DNA from 2 places in the Faecalibacterium sp. i25-0019-C1 genome. Region 2 is predicted to be linked to the other one. Evidence: predicted binding sites of a transcription regulator. Region 2 holds the regulator's gene; the other holds the start of a gene.
The links. Region 2 encodes Rex, which represses fermentation and respiration genes when NADH is low (regulators of the CRP and FNR family bind a similar motif). Its sites were predicted from a motif close to ATTGTTAANNNNTTAACAAT; they were not measured.
Positions count from the first base shown of each region.

Region 1: coaD (pantetheine-phosphate adenylyltransferase) is a predicted target of Rex. The motif match lies at 1,996-2,015, and genes of this name have one in related genera.

Region 1 is NZ_AP031428.1:1,072,457-1,075,870, reverse strand. It holds gene ACGHUK_RS05310 (acetyl-CoA C-acetyltransferase) at 89-1,306, opposite strand; gene coaD (pantetheine-phosphate adenylyltransferase) at 1,386-1,892, opposite strand; gene ACGHUK_RS05300 (butyryl-CoA:acetate CoA-transferase) at 2,406-3,414, shown strand, end outside.
Region 2 is NZ_AP031428.1:2,459,302-2,462,715, reverse strand. It holds gene ACGHUK_RS12130 (thymidine kinase) at 266-883, opposite strand; gene ACGHUK_RS12125 (redox-sensing transcriptional repressor Rex) at 1,134-1,775, opposite strand; gene ACGHUK_RS12120 (ClpP family protease) at 2,037-2,717, shown strand; gene ACGHUK_RS12115 (DNA translocase FtsK) at 2,820-3,414, shown strand, end outside.

The DNA of each region.
Region 1 (3,414 bases), 1.4 Mb from region 2:
CACAAACAGCCCCCGGACGGAGGAAAGGCTCTCCGGTTCCCTTCCCCGCCCGGGTCTGTCATTCAGTCAGGATTCCAAGAGGTGGAACTTAGTCCATCTCAACGATGGTAGCGCAGCCCATGCCGCCGCCGATGCACAGGGTAGCCAGACCCTTGTGAGCACCGCGATGCTTCATAGCATACAGCAGGGTGACCAGGATACGAGCGCCGGAAGCGCCGACCGGGTGGCCCAGAGCAATTGCGCCGCCGTTGACGTTCACCTTGCTCATATCAAAGTTCAGAGCCTGGCTGACAGCCACAGACTGAGCAGCAAATGCCTCGTTGGCCTCGATCAGATCCATGTCAGCAACGCTCATGCCGGTCTTAGCCATGACCTTCTTGGTAGCAGCGATGGGGCCCAGACCCATGACTTCCGGCTCAACGCCAGCCAAAGCACCTGCGACCCAGGTAGCCAGAGGCTTCACGCCCAGCTCCTTAGCCTTCTCCTCGCTCATGATGACCAGAGCAGCAGCGCCGTCATTGATGGCGGAAGAGTTGCCGGCGGTCACGATGCCGTCCTTGGTGAAAGCGGGCTTCAGCTTTGCCAGCACTTCAGGAGCGCTCAGACGGGGGCCTTCATCAGTATCGAACACGGTGTCGCCCTTCTTGCCCTTGATCACAACGGGAACGATCTCGTCCTTGAAAGCGCCGTCCTTGATGGCCTTGTCAGCCTTCAGCTGGCTGTTGTATGAGAACTCGTCCAGCATCTCACGGGTGATGGGGCTGTAGCCGTACTTCTTCTGATAGGTCTCGTTGGTGCAGACGTTCTCAGCGGTCATGCCCATGTGCTTGTTGAAGCCGCAGGCATCCCACAGAGCATCGTTGACCATGGTATCCACGATCTCGCTCTTGCCCATAGGAGCGCCCATGCGGTAGCCGTAACGAGCCTTCTGCAGTGCGAAGGGAGCCATGTCCATGTTCTCCATGCCGCCTGCGACCACGATATCAGCATCGCCAGCCTCGATCATCTGAGCAGCCATATTGACGCAGTTCAGACCGGAGCCGCACACCACGTTGACAGTGACAGCCGGGGTCTCGATGGGCAGGCCAGCCTTCAGAGCAGCCTGACGAGCGACGTTCTGGCCCAGACCGGCCTGAATGACGCAGCCCATGTAGACATGATCGACCTGCTCGGGAGCGACGTTTGCACGGTTCAGAGCTTCCTTGATGACGATGGAGCCCAGCTCAACTGCGGGAACGTTTGCCAGAGTGCCGCCGAACTTGCCAATAGCGGTACGGCATGCAGATGCGATAACGATCTTTTTCATGTGAATAGCCTCCTGAATTGTGTATGTGTTACTTTTCGTAAGCCATTTTTATCAAAACGCCCGTAAGCGCTTTTACAAATTAGGTCTCGGGGTCTTTTTTCTGCCGGATCAGCGCATACTTTTCGTTGACCGCCTTTTCCACATTGGGTGTGACGAACTTACCGATGTCGCTGCCGTAGTAAGCTGCCTCTTTTACAATGGTGGAAGAAAGGTAGCTCCACTTGATGCTCGTTGCCAGAAACATGGTCTCGATGCCGGGCATCAGTGCGTGATTGGTCTGCGCAAGCTGGATCTCGTTTTCAAAATCCGTCACCGCCCGCAGGCCCCGCACCATCACCGAAGCGTGCCGTTTCTTGGCGAACTCCACGGTCAGGCCGTCGAAGCTCTCCACCGAAACATTCTGGATGCCCTTGCAGCATTCCTTTAAAAGCTCCACGCGTTCCTCCACGGTGAACAGCGGATTCTTTGCGTTGTTGTTGAGCACCGCCACGATCAGATGATCGTTGATCTTTGCTGCGCGCTTGATGATATCGAGATGCCCTTTTGTGACCGGATCGAACGAACCGGGATAAACTGCTGTTGCCATCGTCTGGTGTCCTCCTTGAGCGCTGTGAAAAGCGCGTTTTGGTTCTGCCATGATAGCACTTTCCAGTCTTGGGTGCAAGATTTTTGTGCAAGCTGTACGTTTTATCGTTAAAATTTAAACAATCAATGTCGTGCTGCATCGCAGCTGCTTGCTACGCTATAAGTAAACCATATCGTCAAAATTTTATCAAGTCCTTTTGCAAAGATTTTGGTTTTTCAGCACCAAACAATCGTCCAAAAACTCCGCGAATTTTGTCCATATTGCCAGTCGGTCAAAATTTTCTCGATAAACTATTGATTCTACACATTGTTAATGTTATAACTAAGTTGTGCAGATCTGCTGCCCTGTCCGACAGCTGCCTTCTGCTGGTTATCAGGATATCATCCGCCTGTGTCAGAGCTGTGTTCAAATTGCCAACAGGTGGTAAACATCCTGCAAAGATTTGTCCGTGCAGGAAGAGTAAATGATAAATTTACAATTCCTTTATGTTATTATAGGAGAGGATGGTTTATAATGGATTTTACGGAACTGTATGCTCAGAAGAAAATGACCGCCGCTCAGGCTGCCGCACTGGTCAAAAGCGGTGACTGGGTGGATTACGGCTGGGCTGTGAACACCCCTGTGGCGGTGGATGCCGAGATCGCAAAGCGTCTGCCTGAGCTGGAAGGTGTCAACTTCCGCGGCGGCATCCTGATGTGGGTGCCCGCGATCTTCCAGATCGACGATCCCGCTGCACACATGACATGGAACAGCTGGCATATGGGCGGCATTGAGCGCAAGGCCATTGCACAGGGCTTCTCCTTCTACTCCCCCATCCGTTATTCCGAGCTGCCCCGCTACTACCGCGAAAGCCCGGATCCGCTGGATGTGGCGGTGTTCCAGGTGACCCCCATGGACGAGCACGGCTACTTCAACTTCGGCCCCAGTGCATCTCATCTGGGTGCTGTGTGCGAAAAAGCCAAGAAGATCATCGTTGAGGTCAACAAGAACATGCCCCGCTGCCTTGGCGGCATGGAGAACTGCATCCACATTTCTCAGGTCACCGGCATCGTGGAAGGCGAGAACCCGCCCATCGGCCAGATGGCCGCTCCCGGTGCTGCTACCGAAGTGGATCTGAAGGTTGCCAACCTGATCGTTCCGCAGATCCCCAACGGTGCCTGCCTGCAGCTGGGCATCGGCGGTATGCCCAATGCCATCGGCAGCCTGATCGCACAGAGCGATTTGAAGGATCTGGGCGTGCACACCGAAATGTATGTGGATGCCTTTGTGGATATCGCCAAGGCCGGCAAGATCACCGGTGCATGCAAGCAGCTGGACAAGGGCCGTCAGGTCTACGCCTTCGGTGCCGGCACCCAGAAAATGTACGATTACCTGAACGATAACCCGGAGTGCATGTCTGCACCCGTGGACTACACCAACGATATCCGCAGCATCTCCGCACTGGATAACTTTATTTCCATCAACAACGCTGTGGACATCGACCTGTTCGGTCAGGTGAACGCCGAGACTGCAGGCCTCAAGC
Region 2 (3,414 bases):
AACAACAGCTTAAAAAGCCCGGATGGGAGTCTTTGAACTGATATATCAATAGCGCAAAAAATGTGCACTCTGATATATCAATTGTTTGCGGCGGGCATCCGGCACCGGTCTTCGGGCATGGAAATCGGTGCTTTTTCGCCCTTTGGGGGGGTGAAGAAGCACCGACAGCGACATATTTTGCGCTGTTGTGTGGACTGCGCCTGTGGGCCGGGAATAAAAAAGAAAGGCTGCCGTGTCGTTGAACACAGCAGCCTTGTATACAAGTTTATTCAACCCGCGAAGCAGCTTTTTCGGCGTAGAACGCGCGCTTTGCCTTGAAATAGCACTGGGGGCACATGCTCACGTACTGCACATCGTTTTCCAGATCGATGGCCACCTGCTCGCCCTCAAAGACGAATCTGCCGTTCACTCTGCGGCAGTTGCAGATGGCCTTGCGGCCGCAGGTGCAGATAGTCTTCATCTCCTCGATGGTGTGGGCCAGCTCCAGCAGGCGGGTAGAGCCGGGAAAGCCCTTAAGCGAAAAATCTGCCCGCAGGCCGTAGCAGATCACCGGAATGTTCAGGTCCACCGTTACCATGAACAGCTGTTCTGCCTGCTGCGCAGTGAAAAACTGGCTCTCGTCGCACAGCACGCAGGCCAGCGGCGCACCGTCAGCGTTGGCCGTGCGCACGGCCTCGAACACGTCCGTCTCCGGCGGGATCAGCAGATCAGCCTTGCGGCGCACGCCCAGACGGCTCACCAGCTCACCGCCGCCCTTGGTGTCCACCTGTGGCTTGAGGATCAGCACCCGCATCCCCTGTTCTTCGTAGTTGTGGGCTACCTGCATCAGGGCGGTGCTCTTGCCGCTGTTCATCGCGCCGTAACGGAAATACAGTTTTGCCATTTGAAAAACTCTCCTTACAGAAAGAACCCTCTCAGCCAAAGCCTGACGGCTTTGCCAGCTCCCCCGATGGGGGAGCTTTTCTGCATCTTCCGGGCAGGCTGTCCTTCGCCGGAGAAGCAGAAACTTTCCCGTCCCCACTCATAAAGCTCCCCTTTCGGGGGAGCTGTCGAGCGTATGCGAGACTGAGAGGGTTCAGCGGCATCTCAGGCTTTGACTGAGAGGGTTCTCTTATTACTTACAATAGGTACGTTCAGTCCTGATTGCGCAGGCGGTAGCCAAGGCTCATCAGGCTGTCGCCCAGATGGACGTTCTCCACCACCACATCGGGATACGGCACAGAGAGGTCATAGTGGGAGAAGTTCCAGAAGCCCTCGATGCCCAGATCCACCAGACGGCCGCTGACCTGTTCCGCACCGTCGCGGGGCACACAGAGCACTGCGACCTTGGGGTGATGCTCGGCACAGAAAGACTCCAGCTCGTCGATATGGCGGATCTGGATGCCGCTGATCTCCTTGCCCACCTCGCTCTGTGCCACATCAAAGGCGGCGATCAGGCGGTAGCCGTTGGTGTCGGTGGTGATAAAGCGGCTCACTGCCTTGCCCAGACGGCCGCAGCCGATCAGGATGGTGGGCAGGCGGTCGCCGTTGCCGAACAGCAGGCCTTCCAGAATGGAGAGCAGGTTTTCCACCGAGTAGCCGATGCCCTGCCGGCCATTCACATCGCCGATGCAGTTGAAGTCCTGCCGTACCTGCGAAGCGGTGGTGCCCATCTGAGCAGCCAGCTCGCGGGAGGAAATGCTGTTGATGCCGTCCGCCTGCAGAGAGCACAGATAGCGGTAATATTTGGGAAGACGCTTGATAACGGGAAGCGAAGCCCTTGCAGGAGTGTTCATAGAATACTTTCTCCTTTCGCTCTATTGCAGTACTTGCCGCAGCTGCCTGCTTTACAGATGCGGCACAGAGAAACCCCGATCCGTTTACGGGTTCATATTGCAGATATTACAGTCAATTATTTAAAGTATACTGCACCGATGGAGAATGTCAAATCATTCTCAAAAAAATTTTATGAAATGTTACCGCTTTTTTGCTGCAGCGGGTCTGCATAGCCCGGCACAGGCTGGGGAATGCTGACAAAAAACGCAGGAGGAAAGCATATGAACGATGAAACGCAGCAGACCGATGCGCGTCGGCTGGAAAAAGAAGAGATCGAGGATCTGGGCACGGTCACGCTGGCCCGCGGGGAGCATGTGATCCACTGCCTGACCGTCATCGGCCAGATCGAAGGCCATTCGGAAGCGCCGCAAGGCCAGAAGACCACGAAGTATGAGCATGTCATCCCGCAGCTGGTGGCCGCGCAGGAGGATCCTCGCATCGAAGGCCTGCTGGTGCTGCTGAACACGGTAGGCGGTGATGTGGAAGCGGGCCTTGCGCTGGCGGAGCTGATCGCCAGCGTGTCCAAACCCAGTGCAACGCTTGTGCTGGGCGGCGGGCACTCCATCGGTATCCCGCTGGCCGTCAGCGCCCGGCGCAGCTTCATCGTGCCCACAGCCACCATGACCGTGCACCCGGTGCGGCATTCCGGCGTCATTCTGGGGGTGCCGCAGACCATGCGCAGCTTTGAGCAGATGCAGCAGCGCATCACCGGCTTCGTAGCGGCCCACAGCGGCATGACTGAAAAACGCTACACCGACCTGATGCTCCACACCGGCGAGCTGGTGATGGACATGGGCACCGTGCTGGATGGACGCCGGGCCGTGAAGGAAAAGCTCATCGACGAGCTGGGCGGGCTTTCGGATGCGCTGGCGTGGTTGTATAAAGAGATTGAACGCAAATGAAGGCCGATTTTGTACAACAATAGGTTTGCCAATTTCTTCCCTGCGTGGTACAATAATAAAATCAAATAGTGTGTCTACTACAAACGCGGGGAACAAAGAAACATGGCAACAAAAAAACGTAAAACGACAACACGGCGCGCAGCATCGCGCAAAAAACGCGCAGAACAGCGGCTTCCGGCGGGGCTTGGCACCCTGTTTGCAGGCCTTTTGCTGGTGGTGCTGGCCTTTGTGGAGGGAGATTCGGCATGGAAGGCCCTGCACGATGTGCTGTTCGGACTTTTTGGCTGCGGCAGCTTTGTGCTGGGCGCGGCAGTGTGCTGCCTTGCTGTGCAGTATACCCGGGGCGAAGACCTTCTGCCCAAGATCTTCAAGCTGGTTCTGGGGCTGGTGTTTGCCTGCGGCACGGTGATCGTTTTTTCCGATATCCAGCCGCAGGGCATGTCGGCATTTCAGATGACGGCTGCCTGCTACGCAAACGGCGTGAATGCATGGATCGGCGGCGGTGCGCTGGGCGCACTGCTGGGCGGCAGCCTGCTGCTGCTGTGCGGACGGCCTGCGGCAACCCTTATCATGATCGTGCTGGCACTGTGTGTCAGCCTGTACATTTTTGATCTGACCCCGGCAGAGGTGTGGCAATGGCTGTGCGCTGCGTTTGGCGGCGTGCACGCAAAGGGTGCGGCCATGGCGCAGCAGAGCG